Linked DNA regions of Maricaulis maris MCS10. The protein of the gene in region 2 binds, or shares a complex with, the protein of the main gene of each other region. Links are inferred from orthologs where the notes say so. Each region holds a gene or a part of one and is shown on either strand. Other genes may lie near its edges.

Region 1 (8,408 bases), 430 kb from region 2 along the record:
GTGGCGCTCGCCTCGACCCGCTGACCTTGGGACCGGGACGCGCTGTCCCAACCAACCTGTCCGGTGCGCGCCTGCGCTTCGCGGACCTGCGCGATTGCCATCTGTCGGGCGCCATGACCGACGACACCGATTTCGGGCATGCCCGCACCTCGACGTCCGCCTGAACACGCCCCGCCAAGGGCGGGATATCCCGTGGTCAGTCTAACAGCCAGTCGGCCAACACAGCCTCACGATCTGCGCCAGGTTGCGGGGCACTGCCCTGGATCGCACCGGGCGTGCGCGAAAAACGCGGCGCCGGCGCGGCCTGCCGGACGCCGTCGATTTCGACGTGAACCCCACGCTCTACCATGTGGGGATGTCGGGCCGATTCCTCATAGGTCAGCACCGGAGCAAAACAGGCATCACTGCCTTCCAGCAGGTCACACCAGTCCTGCCTCGACCGGGTCTTGAACAGGTCAGCGAGGGCTGCCTTGGCCTGCGCCCACCCCTTGCCGCTCCAGTCGGCGGGCCAGGCTTGACCGTCGAACCCGGTTTTCTCGCACAGCAAGGCATAGAATTCCGGCTCCAGCGGGCCAATCGAAATGAAGTGACCGTCAGCGCACTCATAGACGGTGTAGAAATGGGCGGCCCCATCGAGCAGGTTCGCACCCCGTTCCGGAGACCACAGGCCCAGCGCTGCAAGTTGGTATTGCGAGGCCATCAGCGAGCTTGCACCGTCGACGATCGCCGCATCAACCACCTGCCCCTCACCGGTTGCCCTGGCATGGTGCAAGGCCGCCAACACACCAAAGCCGAGATACATGGCACCACCGCCGAAATCGCCAACCAGATTGAGGGGGATGGCCGGCTTGTCCCGATCACCCATTGCCCCGAGTGCCCCGGTCAGGCTGATATAATTGATGTCATGTCCGGCCGCATGGGCCAGCGGGCCATACTGCCCCCACCCCGTCATGCGGCCGTAGACCAGCGAAGGATTGCGCTCGAGAGCGATGTCCGGGCCCAGTCCCAGTCGCTCCATGACACCGGGCCGATAGCCTTCCAGCAGGATATCGGCCGAGGCAATCAGACGCCGTGCCGTTTCAAGCTCTTGCGGGTCCTTGAGATCGAGCCCGACCGAGCGACGCCCGCGGGCCAGAACATCCGCCGGGCCAAGCCCGTGTGCGCCGGGACGGTCGATGCGCACGACGTCCGCCCCCATGTCCGACAACATCATGGCGCAAAATGGGGCCGGTCCCAGACCGACAAATTCCAGCACTTTAACGCCTTTTAGAGGACCTTGCGCTTTCATGGGGGTTCACCTCGCGAATCATTCGTTTTGAAAGCGTGGCACTTGTGACAAACTCGCGAAACACCGGAGGACCGGGGACGATGGCAGGGGGACGAATGGGGCGCACATTGGACGTCCTTGTATTTGGCATGTCCGACGGCGTTGAAGCCTTGTCCGAAAAGCTCGGACGGCTCGCGCTGAACTGTCGCCTCGTCCGCGCGGACAGCCCGCCCGCCCGCCGTCATCACTTCTGGGCGGTCGGTGTCATCCTCGCTGAGTGTGACCGTGATGTCGAAGATGGTCTCAAGGCTTTCGAACGCTTTGCACCGGGCGAACGGCCAATCCTGGTGGTCGGACCGGACAGTTACGGCAGTGAAGAACAAGCAGATGCCTGGATCCGTGAGCCGGCGACACCGGTCCAGATCGCGGCCCGCGTGCGCGCCCTGTTCCGTCTGCACACCATGGAGATCATCGCCCGCCGCCGTACCGAAGTCAGTGCGCTGTACGGACAGAAGGCGGGCCTTGTGGAGCGCCAGGACCAGCCGCCCTGCATTCTCTATGTCGGCGATGCCTCACCGCGTTTCATGGCGCTCCAGCACACATTGGCGTCGGTCGATGCCGACGTGATCGCCGCGTTCTCCTCCTATTCGGCCTTTGACTATCTGCATGAGCGCGCCTTTGACGCTGTTGTCCTCAATGCGGAAGGCAAGCGCGATATCGCCTTCACGATTTCTTCGGCCATGCGCCGCAATGCCCGGCTCTATCATACGCCGGTCCTGCTCCTGACCGATGATGTCGATACCGAAACCTCGGAAGAGGCCTTTGCGCGCGGGGTCTCTGATCTTCTGCCCCCGGGCACGGATGACACCGAATTGCGCGATCGGGTCCTGACCCTCACCTCCGAACGGCGCCGGCGGCGGGAGGCCAAGGCGACACTGGAAGCTTGCCGCGATACCCGTTCCCTCGATATCGAAACCGGCTTGTTCCACGCCTCCTTCCTCACTTCTCACGTCGAGGACCTCTTGCAGGCCAGCGCCCGTGACGAGCTGCATTTCTCGATGATCGCCCTGCAGATCATGCTGCCGGATGGCGCGGAACGGCCGGATGAAACCTCGGCCGAGAAGGCGCGGCGCCAGTTCGCTGCCATGTTACGGCACCTGCTCCGAACCGAGGACGCCGCCGCACGCTTCGACGAGGACATTTTCCTCGCCGTATTGCCGTTCACCGACACTGTCGGGATTGATTGCGTGGCGGCACGCGTCGCAGCGATCGCTGAATGCACGGCTTTTGAAAGCGATGACCCGCTGCGCCCCTTCCGGCTCAGTGTCCGCGCCGCGCCCGTGCCGACCCGGCCGGGCGAAACCGCAGACGTGTTGATCGACCGCGCTCGCCGCAACCTGCTCCGGCCGACGCCAATCATCGCCAGCGCCTGAACTGACTGACCGGCCTCAGGCTTCCAACTGTTTGGCTTTCACGGCCATCTCGGCCAGTGGCGCAATGGCTCGCTCGATGGCGCGCAGGCGATCCTCCGGCTCATCCCATTCGGCCCGCAGCACCAGTTTGAGATCCGGTCGGACCTTGAACAGGGCCGGATTGGCGGAGATGTGCGCCACCAGACCGGCCGGATCGGCGAAACGGTCATTGCGCAAGTGGATGACCGCGCCCTTGGGACCGGCATCGACTTTCTCGATCCCGGCCTTCTTGCACAGCGCCTTGACCGCCACGACTCGCAGCAGTGTCTCGACTTCCTTGGGCAGGGGGCCGAAACGGTCGATGAGTTCGGCGGCATAGCCTTCACGTTCGGTCTTGTTGTCCAGGGATGACAGGCGCCGGTACAGCTGCAGGCGGACATCAAGGTCCGGAACATAATGATCCGGGATCAACACCGCCCCGCCGGCATTGATCTGCGGCGACCAATCGCCCTCCTCAAGCTCATCGCCACCAGAGCGCAGGGAGGCGACCGCCTCTTCCAGCATGGATTGATAGAGCTCGACGCCGACATCACGGATATGACCGGACTGTTCTTCGCCCAGCAGATTGCCGCCGCCACGCAGATCGAGATCGTGGGAGGCCAGCGTGAAACCGGCACCCAGCGAGTCCAGCGACTGCATCACCTTCAGGCGCTTTTCAGCGCTCTCGGTGATCTTCTGGCGCATCGGCGTTGTCAGATAGGCATAGGCCCGCGTCTTGGAGCGTCCGACCCGGCCGCGCAGCTGATAAAGCTGGGACAGGCCGAACCGGTCAGCCCGATGGATAATCAGCGTGTTGGCAGTCGGGATGTCGATGCCGGACTCCACGATCGTCGTCGACAGGAGGACGTCATAGCGGCCCTCATAGAAGGCGGTCATGATGTCCTCGAGCTGGGACGCCGCCATCTGGCCATGCGCGGCAACGAAACTCACTTCCGGCACGCTCTCGCGCAGGAAACGGGTGGTTTCTTCCAGATCGGTGATCCGTGGCACGACAAAGAAGGCCTGCCCGCCCCGGTATTTCTCCCGCAGGAGTGCTTCGCGAACACTGACCGGATCGAACGGCGCGACATAGGTGCGCACGGCCAGGCGGTCGACCGGCGGTGTGGCGATGATCGACAGGTCGCGAATGCCGGTCAGGGCCAGTTGCAGCGTCCGCGGAATGGGCGTCGCGGTCAGGGTGAGCACATGCACGTCGGACCGCAGCTCCTTGAGACGTTCCTTGTGCTTGACGCCGAAATGCTGCTCCTCATCGACCACCAGCAAGCCGAGGTCGCGGAATTTCACGGTCTTGGCCAGCAGCGCGTGGGTGCCGATCACGATCTCGACCTGGCCGGCCGCCAACTCGTCGCGTGTCGCCTTGGCTTCCTTGGCTGTCACCAGACGCGACAGCAGCCGGACTTTCACCGGCCAGCCGCGGAAACGGTCGCTGAACGTCTTGAAATGCTGGCGCGCCAAAAGGGTTGTCGGCGCCACGATCGCGACCTGCTGGCCACTGAGCGCAACCACAAAGGCGGCCCGAAGTGCAACCTCGGTCTTGCCGAAGCCGACATCCCCGCAGATGAGACGATCCATCGGGCGACCGCGACCCAGGTCGGTCAGCACGTCGTCGATGGCGTTCAGCTGGTCATCCGTCTCCGGATAGGGAAAGGTCGAACAGAATTCGTCAAAGGCACCGCTGGACGTCTCGATCGGTTCGGCCTTGCGGGCCAGGCGTTCCGCCGCGATCTTGATCAGCTGGTCGGCCATGTCGCGCAGGCGCTTCTTGGCTTTCGCCTTGCGCGCCTGCCAGGCCACGCCGCCAAGCTTGTCGAGTTGGGCGGTTTCGGATTCGGCGCCATAGCGCGACAAAAGCTCGATATTCTCGACCGGCAGGTAGAGCTTGGCCTGGCCGGAATATTCCAGCTCGATACAATCATGCGGCGCGTCCTGCACCGGCAGGGTCTTCAGACCGATGAAGCGGCCGAGCCCGTGATCGGCATGGATGACCAGATCGCCGGGCGACAGGGAGCCGGCCTCGACGATGATATCGGCCGATTTGCGCTTCTTGCGCGGACGGGCCAGGCGGTCACCGAGAATGTCCTGTTCCGACAGCACGGCCAGGGTATCGGTTTCGAAGCCCCGCTCGAGCGGCAGCACGGCGCGGCACACGCCGCCCTTGCCGCCGGCGGGCACATCCGACCATTTGTCGAGCAAGGGGATACGAGAGATGCCGTGATCGCCCAGCACGCTGGCCAGGCGTTCCGACGCGCCGCCGGTCCAGGAAGCCAGCATGACGGTCTTGCCCGATGCCGAAAGCGACTTGATATGAGCCGCCACTGCGTCAAAGACATTGGTGTTCTCGGCGGCACGCTCGGCGGCAAAACCGCGTCCCTGCTTGCCGGCGACATCAATGGTTTGCGGGCCCGGTTCGCGGAAAGCGGTATAGCGTCGTACTGGCCGGTCCGCCAAAGCCGTGTCCCATTCGCCGTCGGCAAAATAAAGAGCGTCCGCCGGCAAGGCACGATAGGTCGGCGCCGACAGGGCCGATTCATGACGGGTCTCGCCCGCTGCAATCCGCGAATCGTAATAGTCGGCAATCTGGCTCAGACGCTCGTCGAGGGCTTCATGGGCAAGGTGATCAACGGCGATCAGGCTCTGGTCCGGCAGATAGTCGAACGGCGTGTCGAGACGCTCATAAAAGAGCGGCATCCAGTGCTCGACACCCGCCGGCCGCGCACCCGCACTGACCGATTCATAAACCGGGTCAGTGCCGCGCGACGCTCCAAAAGTCTTCACGAAGCCGGACCGGAAGCGGGACACGCTGTCCTCGTCGAGCAGGACTTCGCTGACCGGCGTGAACTCGATCGACTTGATCTGGCGCAGGGATCGTTGTGTCTCCGGATCGAAGGCCCGGATCGATTCAAGCGTATCACCGAAGAAATCAAGGCGTACCGGCTCGGTCGCCCCGGGCGGATAGACATCGACAACCCCGCCCCTGACCGCGAAATCACCCGGTTCCATGACGGTTGCGGCGCGCGAATACCCGTTGGCGGTGAAGTGGCGGACCAGCACGTCCACATCGACGCTGGCGCCCGGCCGGATCGACAGGCCGGAGTCCTGCAGCACCGATCTCGGCGGGCAGCGTTGCGCCATGGCATTGACGGTAGTGACGACCAGCGTGGCCGGGCCCAACTCACCGGAGGCAAGCTTGGCAAGTGTCGCAGCCCGACGTGCGGCAACGCGCGGGCTTGGCGAGATCCGGTCATAGGGCTGGCAGTCCCAGGCCGGCAGGCGCAGCAATTCAATATCGGGGGCGAAAAACTGCAGCGCCGCGACAAAGGCCGCTGCCCGCGAATCATCGCGTGCAATGAACACATTGACGCCGCCACGCAGGCGCGCCGTATCGGCAAAGACCAGAGCGTCCAGACCTTCCGGCGCACCGCAGACGGTCGCCGTCCCGTGAACGGCGGCGATCATTTCGAGCTCAGAAACTCCGCTTGTTGTCTCAGTCGCCACCGGGTCTATTCCTTGGGCCCGTCGCCAAAGGCGGCGTCCGCATCGACGCGAAACCCTTTGAGGGCATCCATAACCGGCCCGTCAAACTGGTCCGGGGTCGGCTCCTTGCCAATGATCCAGGCGTAGATGTCAGCGTCATTTTCATCGAGCAGACGTTCAAAGTCGTCGACTTCGGCAGGCGACAGCCCATCCAGCCGGGCATCGGCGAAACGGCCCAGAATCAGGTCGGCTTCCTTGAATCCGCGCCGCCAGGCCCGGATTCGCAGCTTCTTGCGCTGGATTTCAGTGTCATCGGTCATGCCCGCGCATATAGTCCGCCGGATCGCCGACGTCGACCGGTGGCAGCGGCGCAACTTGCCGATAAGGTGGCTGCCATGCGCCCCGAGATTCTCTTTCCCCTGTTCCAGGACGTCACCAAACTGCCCGGCATCGGCCCACGATTGGCAACGCTGGTCGAGAAAGTGTGTGGCGGCCGGATACGGGATGTGCTGTTCACACCGCCGGTCGGGCTGGTCGACCGGACGCGCCGGGTCACCATCACAGACGCGCCAACGGGCGAGATCGTCACCCTCACCGCGACGGTCGAGACCCATATTCCCGCCCAGCGCCAGGGCCAGCCCTACAAGGTCCGCCTGCGTGACGAGACCGGTTTCCTGCACCTGATCTTCTTTCATGCCCGGCGGGACTATCTGACCAAATTGCTGCCCGAAGGCGAGACCCGCGTGATCTCGGGCAAGGCAGAACGCTTTGGCTCCGAAATCCAGATCGTGCACCCCGACCTGGTGATCACCGAGGACGAAGCGTCCGAAATGGCATTGGTCGAGCCGGTCTACCCGCTTACTGCGGGCCTGACAGCCAAGGTCATGCGCAAGGCCGTCGCCGGCTCGCTGACCTTCGTGCCGGAATTGCCCGAATGGATCCCGGGCGACCTGCGCGGCAGTCATGGCTGGCCGTCCTTCAAACCGGCCCTGAAAGCCATCCATGCCCCCCAGAACGCCAGCGGACTGGACGCAGGAGCCCCGGAACGCCAGCGGCTGGCCTTTGACGAGATATTTGCCCGTCAGCTGGCCTTGCAAATCGTCCGGGCACACAGACGGGCCCAGTCGGGACGCCCCCTCGCCGGGTCGGATGAGGCGGTCAGGGTTGTTCTCGATGCGGCGCCCTTCAAACCCACGGGTGCCCAGATCCGGGCCTTCGAAGAGATCCGCACCGACATGCAGTCGGATGCCCGGATGACCCGCCTGCTGCACGGTGATGTCGGTGCCGGCAAGACCTTTGTGGCCGCCCTCGCCGCGGCCCATGCGGCCGGTGCCGGCGTCCAGACCGCGATCATGGCTCCGACCGAAATCCTGGCCAGGCAGCACGAAAAGACCCTCTCCCAAATGCTTGAACCGGCCGGCCTTTCAGTGATCGCCCTGACCGGTCGCGACAAGGGCAAGGCACGCGCGGCCCTCCTCGAGCGCATGGCCAACGGCAAGGTCGATATTGTCTGCGGCACCCACGCCCTGTTCCAGGACGGGATCGAGTTTGCCGATCTCGGGCTTGTCGTGATCGACGAACAGCACCGCTTCGGCGTCTCCGACCGCATGCGGCTGACATCGAAAGGGCAGCGCCCGGACACGCTGGTGATGACGGCGACACCGATCCCGCGCACGCTCTCCCTGGCCGTCTATGGCGATCTGGATGTATCGCGCCTCGACGAGAAACCCGCCGGACGGATCCCGCCGGACACGCGACTGGTGTCGATGGAGCGGCTGGACGAGGTGGTCGAGGGCGTTCGCCGGGCGATCGGACGCGGAGACCGGGTCTATTGGGTCTGCCCGCTGGTCGAAGAGAGCGAGATGTCCGAACTGTCCGCCGCCGAGGACCGCTGGCGTCATCTGCGCGCTGTCCTGGGCGATGACCGGGTCGGCCTGCTGCACGGGCGCATGAAACCGGCCGAGAAGGAGGACATCGCCACCCGCTTCCGGGCCGGCGAGATGGATGTTCTCGTCGCCACCACGGTGATCGAGGTCGGCGTCGATGCACCCGACGCCACGGTGATGATCATCGAACACGCCGAACGGTTCGGCCTGGCGCAATTGCACCAGTTGCGCGGCCGGGTCGGACGCGGCGACAAGCCATCTTCCTGCCTGTTGCTCTACAAGGCGCCATTGGGCGAGACGGCCCGCGCG
Region 2 (7,792 bases):
CTTTGAGCGAAGGGCAGGCCTGGCGGATCCTGGCGTCGATCGTGGCGGCCCTGGCGCCGCTGGTGATCGTCGAGATCGGTCTTTATGAGGCGGTCTGCGCCATCCTCGGCGAGCGGCCCCTGATGGTGCCGGTGGTGCTGGGCGAGGACTTGCTGACCGAAGGCGGCTTTGTCCGCATTCCGGAATATCTGCGTCTGACGGGCCTGTTTGCCATCTTCAACCTGCCGGTCGTGGCCGGGCTCTACGCGCATTTCCACACGCTGCGGGCGCCGGCTTCCGAGTAGCGGGACGAAGGGCGACCCGTTCCCGCTGGCGATTTCTCCCGCTTGCGTCATGATAATATCCTCGTGGTGCAGTGGAGGGGCAAATCATGGCCAGGCAGGAATTCGATATCGGCAAGGGAATCTTCTGGTTCTTCATCCGCTTTGGCGAAAAACCGGGCGGAGCCCTGTGGTTGTTCGCCTTCCAGGCAATCTGCGCAACCGCCTTGCTGGCACTGGGCGTGATGATGATGGGCCCGGCCTACATGAACCTGTTCGAGCTCATCGACGCCGATGCCGGCGGGCGGCTGAGTGACGCTGAAGCCATGCGATTGGTCTTCGACATCCTCATGCCCTTTCTCACCTATGGTTTCCTGATCATTCCGGCGTCCATCCTGTTCGCGGTCATGTTTCAGGCGGCGTGGTTGCGGTTTCTCACCAAGGGTGAGGTCAAGCCGGTTGTCCCCATCCGCCTGGGTGGCGACGAGATGCGGCTGATCGGCGTCAATCTGATGTATCTGGTTGTCGCTGCCGTCGCCTATTTCGGCGTGGCCACCGTGATTGGTTTCTTCGGCTTCGGCGCGATGATGATCGCCCATAGCGGCGGCGACTCGGCTGCCGTCGGTTTTGGTGGCGTATTGCTCGCCGGGCTGGCCATACTGGCCGTCCTCGTCGGCCTGGTGGTCCTGGGCGTCCGACTGGCTTCGGCTCCGGCACTGACCGTGCTCGATGGCCGCCTGCGCTTTTTCGAGAGCTGGGATGCCAGCAAGGGCGTGTTCTGGCACATGCTGGTCAGCTATATCGTCGCCTATGTCATCATGATGGTGATTGGCGGCACGATCGGCTTTGTCGTCCAGCTGGCCCTGTTCGCGGCCTTCTTCCCGGCGATCATCGATCTGGTCGAGCTTGCCGACCAGGGCAGTCATGTCGATCCTGACGCCTTCCTGGCCAGCCTTCAGGCCAGTCTCAGCCAGCCCGGAACGGTGATCGGCCTGATCGTTGGCTTCGTCCTGCTCTACGCCATCCAGGTCATGCTGGAAGCCGTCTGGCACTCGATCGGCGCCTATAACGCCGTCCGCGCCCGCAGTGGCGGTGAGGGTGAGCAGGGTGATGCACCGAAACTGGCCGCCGACCATCCGATGGGTGCCTCTCCCAGCGAGGGGTGACCCGTTCCGGCGTGGCGGTAGACGGCGGCCCCGCTGACTTGCAAGCCCGGTCGCCTTCTGCCTAACCTCCGGTCGAATAACGTTGCTTGCGGGCATCGCAGCTTCGGGCATCGGGGGACAGGCATGGCCGGACGGGAAATCTATTCGAAACGCGGGTTGCGGGCCCGGCGGACCTGGACAGCAGCGGCCATACCGATGGCAATTGCGCTGATTTTCGTCGGGGCGATCATCGGTGCGATTGCCGGGGTTTTTCTCGGCTATGTCTCGATGGACGGAACCTCGGATTACACTTGGCAGGGCCTCACCTACACGCTGATCGGCACATTTGCGCCGGGCGCCATCCTGGTCTTTCTCTGGGTCATCCTGTTCGAGCGTCGCTCGCTCGCTGCGATCGGCCTCAACGCAAATTTCCTCGGACGTTTCCTGCGCGGCTACGGTCTCGGACTGGGCTTTCTCGCGGTTGTCGTCGGCGGTATCTGGCTGCTGGGCGGCTATCAGGTTGAGGCTGGTGGATCGGTCGCCCTGGTGGTCCTGATCCCCGCAGCCTGGGTTCTGCTCGGCTTCATCGTGCAGGGATCGACGGAAGAGATTTTCATGCGCGGCTGGTTGATGGGCGTCATCACCTCGCGCCATGGCATTGCCTGGGGTGTGGTGGTCAATTCGGCGATTTTCTCGCTTCTGCACGGCGCCAATATAAAGATGTCGGCTGAGCTGGCCTTCGGTCTCGCCAACATCCTCCTGGTCGGCGTGATGCTGTCGCTCTACGCGATCAAGGAAGGCTCGCTTTGGGGCGTGTGCGGCTGGCATGCAGCGTGGAACTGGCTCCTGGCCTCGGGCTTCGGCCTGCCGGTCAGCGGCCATGACAGCCCGGTCAGCCCGATCCTGATCGATCTCGCCGACGCCCCCGACGCCGCCTGGTGGCTGACCGGCGGCGTGTTCGGCCCGGAAGCCAGCGCCGTGACGACTGTCGTCCTGCTGGCCGGAACGCTGTATTGGGCGTTCAAGGGCAAGGCGGCGGATTATGGGGTTGAGGTGGATGCGGCGCCGGCAGCGGCTGCCGACTAACCCGCCTTCTTCCGCAACTCCTTCGCCCGTTCCAGCATCGGCGCCAGGTAGCGGCCGGTCCAGCTGCGCTCAACCTTGGCGACGTCTTCCGGTGTGCCGACCGCGACCACTTCGCCGCCGCCATCACCGCCCTCGGGACCCAGATCGATCAGCCAGTCGGCGGTCTTGATGACGTCGAGATTGTGCTCGATCACCACGACCGTATTGCCGGCCTCGACCAGCTCGTGCAGGACTTCCAGCAGTTTGCGGACATCCTCGAAATGCAGGCCGGTGGTCGGCTCGTCGAGAATGTAGAGCGTCTTGCCGGTGGCGCGTTTGGAGAGCTCCTTGGAAAGTTTTACGCGCTGGGCCTCACCGCCGGAAAGCTGGGTCGCCGGCTGGCCGATCTTGATATAGCCCAGGCCGACGCGTTTCAGCGTTTCCATCTTGTCGCGCACGGCGGGCACGGCCTTGAAGAAGTCGGCGCCTTCCTCGACCGTCATGTCGAGCACGTCGGCGATCGACTTGCCCTTGAACTGGACCTCCAGCGTCTCGCGGTTGAAGCGTTTTCCGTGGCAGACATCACAGGGCACGAAGACATCCGGCAGGAAGTGCATCTCGATCTTCACCACGCCATCGCCCTGGCAGGCCTCGCAGCGTCCACCCTTCACATTGAAGGAGAAACGGCCCGGCTTGTAGCCGCGCGTCTTGGCTTCGGGCAGCTGGGCGAACCATTCGCGGATGGGGGTGAAGGCGCCAGTATAGGTGGCCGGGTTGGAACGCGGCGTGCGGCCGATCGGTGACTGGTCGATATCGATGACCTTGTCGAGCCGGTCCAGACCCTCGATCCGGTCATGCGGGGCAGGGACTTGCTGGGCCTTGGAGAGCTTTCGAGCGGCTGCCTTGTAGAAGGTCTCGATGGTCAGGGTCGACTTGCCGCCGCCGGACACGCCGGTCACGCAGGACATGACGCCAAGCGGGAATTCCGCGTCGACGGTCTTGAGATTATTGCCGGTCGCGCCGACGACTTTGACCATTCGCTTCTTGTCGATCTTGCGGCGCTTGGTCGGTACTTCGATGCGGCGTGTGCCCCGCAGATACTGGCCGGTCAGGCTGGCCGGATTGGCGATCACCTCTTCGGGCGTGCCGGCTGCGACGACTTCGCCGCCATGGACGCCGGCGGCAGGACCCAGATCGACGACATAATCCGCCGTCAGGATGGCTTCCTCGTCATGCTCGACAATGATCACCGTATTACCCAGATCGCGCAGCCCGCGCAGGCTTTCCAGCAGGCGGGTATTGTCGCGCTGGTGCAGGCCGATCGAGGGTTCGTCGAGGACATAGAGCACCCCGGTCAGGCCGGAACCGATCTGGCTGGCCAGGCGGATGCGCTGGCTCTCGCCGCCCGACAGCGTGCCCGATGCCCGGTCAAGCGTGAGATAGTCCAGCCCGACATCGACGAGGAATTTCAGACGCTCGCGGATTTCCTTGAGGATGCGTTCGGCGATCTGCTGTTGTTTCGGCGTCAGTGTGGCCTCGACCGCGCCGAACCAGTCGCGGGCAAGACGGATCGAGAGTTTCGAGGCGTCGGTGATGTCCTGGCCATCAATCTTGACGCAAAGGGCCTCCGGCTTCAGGCGCCGGCCGCCACAGGTCTCGCAAGGCTGGGCCGACTGGAAGCGGGCGAGGTCCTCGCGGACCCAGCTGCTGTCGGTCTCGCGCCAGCGCCGCTCCAGATTGGGGATGACGCCCTCGAACGGCTTTTGGGTCTCGAATTTCCGCAGCCCGTCCTCATAGACGAAGGTGACCTTTTCCTTGGTGCCGAACAGCACGATCTTGCGGAAAGGTTCCGGCAAGTCGCGCCAGGACTGGAACATGTCACCGCCGAAATGTCCGGCCAGCGCCTGCAGCGTCTGCTGGTAGAGTTTCGACGTCGCCCGGCTCCACGGCGCAATGGCGCCATCGGACAGGGGCTTGTCGCGGTCGGGTACGACGAGGTCCTCGTCGAACTTCAGCGACTGGCCGAGGCCGTCGCACTTGGGGCAGGCTCCGAATGGATTGTTGAACGAGAACAGGCGCGGCTCGATCTCCGAGATGGTGAAGCCGGAGACGGGACAAGCGAACTTCTCCGAGAAGATCATCCGTTCCGGCTTGCCCTTCTCGTCCTGGCGGTCGGCAAACTCGGCGACGGCGAGGCCCTCGGCCAGGCGCAGGGCGGTTTCCAGACTGTCAGCGAGGCGGCTTTCCATGTCCGGCTTGATGACGATCCTGTCCACCACCACGTCGATATCGTGCTTGAATTTCTTGTCGAGCGTGGGGGCGTCTTCCAGCGTGTAGAACTCGCCATCGACCTTGACCCGCTGGAAGCCGGCCTTCAGCCATTCGGCGAATTCCTTGCGGTACTCACCCTTGCGGCCGCGCACGACGGGGGCCAGCAGGTAGAGGCGCGAGCCGTCCTCGAGCGCGGTGAGGCGGTCGACCATCTGGCTGACGGTCTGGCTTTCGATCGGCAGGCCGGTGGCGGGCGAATAGGGCACGCCGACCCGGGCCCATAGCAGGCGCATATAGTCATAGATTTCGGTCACCGTGCCGACGGTCGAGCGCGGGTTCTTCGAGGTCGTCTTCTGCTCGATGGAGATGGCCGGCGACAGGCCTTCGATACTGTCCATGTCGGGCTTGGACATCAGCTCGAGGAATTGCCGGGCATAGGCCGACAAGCTCTCCACATATCGCCGCTGGCCCTCGGCATAGATGGTGTCGAAGGCGAGGGAGGACTTGCCCGAGCCGGACAGGCCGGTGAACACGATCAGCTTGTCGCGCGGCAGCTCGACGGAAACATCCTTGAGATTGTGCTCGCGTGCGCCCTGCACGCGGATTTTGTCGAGCGCCATGCCTTAGCCAGTCTCCGTTCGGTCGCACCTGTCGGTTGGGAATCGCAACCGGATCGGAACGTTAGGGGAACATCATGTCGCCTGTCCAGCGCACGACGCGATCCCGTTCAGATAGGACGGCGATGGTCCGGGGTCCAGAGCGGCGTCCGCGACAGCTGACAGGACGGTGGCAGGAGCGGGCGATGGCTCCAGATGCGAAAGCCCTGAGTCGGCCGGCTGGACTCTGCGTCACGCCTCCTCTCAAATCACCCCGACTCGCGGGCGCCAATTGACCTGCGGAACAGAATGTGAACACTAGGCGGCCCGCCCGGAGAGGCGTGGACGCAAGGATGGAGAACGGGCGATGGCGGGAAGCGTCAACAAGGTAATTCTGGTCGGCAATCTGGGACGTGATCCGGAAATTCGCCGCATGAACAATGGCGACCCGGTCGTCAATCTGTCGGTCGCGACGTCTGAAAGCTGGCGCGACAAGTCCTCCGGCGAACGCCGTGAGAAGACCGAATGGCACCGTGTCGTGATCTTCAACGACAATCTCGCCAAGGTCGCGGAGAACTATCTCAAGAAGGGCTCCAAGGTTTATGTCGAGGGCCAGCTCCAGACCCGCAAATGGACTGACCAGAACGGCCAGGAAAAATACTCCACAGAAGTCGTGCTGCAGCGTTTCCGTGGTGAGCTGACCATGCTGGACGGTCGCAATGAAGGCGGCGCCGGTGGCGGCAGCTTCGGCGGTGGCGGCCAGAATGAAATGGGCGGTGGCTCCGGTGGCGGCCAGCGTTCCATGGATGGACCGAAGGAAGATTTCCGCAATGCTGATCTCGATGATGAAATCCCGTTCTAGCCTGACCCGCCTGATCAGTGTCGGCCTGCTGACCGCCTCTCTGGCGGTCGGTGGCGCCAGCGCCCAGGATGATGTCACCGGCGACCCCAATGCGCGGTCGCCCCAAATCGTCATTGTGCCGCTGGGCGACGAGGAGGGCGAAGCCCATTTCGTCGTAGGCGAGATGGCATGGGGCGATGTTCTGGGCTTGCTCAACCAGCTCCAGTCAGAGACAGGCGACAGCGTGATCGAGGTGGCCCAGACGCTGTGGTCGTCGCGTGACCTCAACCCGCCCTTCTTCCTGTTCGAGCTGGCCCGCCTGACCGCCGAGTCCGATCCGGAATTCGCGGTCCAGGCCTATTTCCTGGGGCGGTCGCGGACCATGTATGATGCGGCACGTTGCCTTGATTCCACGGCCCTGGACGTCATCAATGAAGCTTCGGCTTACGCCGGAGAGACTGTGGTTCAGGTTATTGCCTCGCGGCCGGAATTGACGATAGCGGCGATCGAGCAGGTCATCGAGACCGATGGAGCCTTTGCCGGCCAAGCCTCGCCCTGGTGGGCTTGCTCGTTCGGAACCAACGCCTATTTCGCTGCCGTAAACGAACAGACCCTTAGCGGCGATGAGTGGTTGATGGTCGAGAGTCGCTGGCCCTCGGTGCGCGCGCGCATTTCATCCAATCTGCAAGGCAATCTCACCATGATGCAGGATGCTGTCGCGGCCGCCACGGCTGCTGAATAGCCCAAGCTGCAACACCCGGACACCGTTCTGGATGGCAGTCCGGCGTCGGGTTTCGGGCTGAATTACTAATTTGTTAGTTGATGAATTTGACCGCCCGTGGGAGGCCTGATGTCATCAACTAAGGAATTCGTAGATGGCTCGTCCCAGCTCTGCCCAACTGACTGAAGCCGAACAGCGCATCATGACCGTGCTGTGGACGCGCGGCGAAGCCAGTGTGCGCGAAATCACCGATGCGCTGCATGCCGAGTTCGGTCTCGCCTATACCACCGTTCTGACAACGATCGGGATCATGGCCGACAAGGGCTATGTCGGGTTTCGCAAATCCGGTCGGGCCCACATCTATTCGGCCTTGCTGACCCGCGACGGCGCCCGCAACCAGGCGCTGGGATCAATGGTCCGCACCCTGTTCGGTGGCTCCGCGCAAAGCCTCGCCCAGCATCTCGTGCGGGCGGAGAAGCTGACCCTGCAAGACATTGAAGACCTGCGTGCGGCCGTGCTCGAGGAGACCGGCGCGGATCGTGAGGCCGATGAGAATCCGGACGGGGAGGCGAAGTGATGGCCTTGGACACACTCCTGCTCGCGGCTCTGGCCGCACTGGTCGCGGCAACCGCCCTGGCCGGTGGCGTGATGGCGGTGGACCGACTCCTGCCGGCCCGCCTCGTGCGCGAGCGCCATGATCTGGCGCTGGCGGCGTTGATTGTCATCCCGCTGGTCTTTTTTCTCGCCTTGCGGGCCGCGCCCGACTTGTCGGCGGATGTACAGGCCGGTGTCGCCGGTTTTTCATCAGCCCAGTCCGCAGAGGCCACGTCGCATGCGGCTCGGCCCACGACCAGTACCGGTCCTGTCCTTGCACTCACCGCGCCCGAAACGGT

What was found.
Region 1: the proteins of uvrA (region 2) and mfd are in contact, whole or in part, in a crystal structure (PDB 4DFC), measured with the Escherichia coli proteins. The link is inferred for Maricaulis maris MCS10 from one-to-one orthologs.

What each region holds. Positions count from the first base shown.
Region 1 is NC_008347.1:1,624,964-1,633,371, forward strand. Bases 2,516-6,506 are described here. They hold mfd (transcription-repair coupling factor), read right to left. Parts: upstream 6,196-6,506; coding sequence 2,716-6,195; downstream 2,516-2,715. Other genes in these bases: MMAR10_RS07695 (diguanylate cyclase), read left to right, coding at 2,516-2,700; MMAR10_RS07705 (succinate dehydrogenase assembly factor 2), read right to left, coding at 6,240-6,506. Also shown: MMAR10_RS07685 (pentapeptide repeat-containing protein), read left to right, coding at 1-164; MMAR10_RS07690 (CaiB/BaiF CoA transferase family protein), read right to left, coding at 197-1,288; more of MMAR10_RS07695, read left to right, coding at 1,384-2,515; more of MMAR10_RS07705, read right to left, coding at 6,507-6,533; ATP-dependent DNA helicase RecG, read left to right, coding at 6,609-8,408. UniProt on the Escherichia coli protein: Couples transcription and DNA repair by recognizing RNA polymerase (RNAP) stalled at DNA lesions. Mediates ATP-dependent release of RNAP and its truncated transcript from the DNA, and recruitment of nucleotide excision repair machinery to the damaged site.
Region 2 is NC_008347.1:2,056,901-2,064,692, reverse strand. What follows is about bases 2,288-5,662. They hold uvrA (excinuclease ABC subunit UvrA), read right to left. Parts: upstream 5,362-5,662; coding sequence 2,488-5,361; downstream 2,288-2,487. Other genes in these bases: MMAR10_RS09810 (CPBP family intramembrane glutamic endopeptidase), read left to right, coding at 2,288-2,491. Outside these bases: MMAR10_RS09820 (hypothetical protein), read left to right, coding at 1-284; MMAR10_RS09815 (hypothetical protein), read left to right, coding at 371-1,426; more of MMAR10_RS09810, read left to right, coding at 1,550-2,287; ssb (single-stranded DNA-binding protein), read left to right, coding at 5,705-6,199; MMAR10_RS09795 (hypothetical protein), read left to right, coding at 6,168-6,920; MMAR10_RS09790 (BlaI/MecI/CopY family transcriptional regulator), read left to right, coding at 7,054-7,476; MMAR10_RS09785 (ankyrin repeat domain-containing protein), read left to right, coding at 7,476-7,792. UniProt on the Escherichia coli protein: The UvrABC repair system catalyzes the recognition and processing of DNA lesions. UvrA is an ATPase and a DNA-binding protein. A damage recognition complex composed of 2 UvrA and 2 UvrB subunits scans DNA for abnormalities.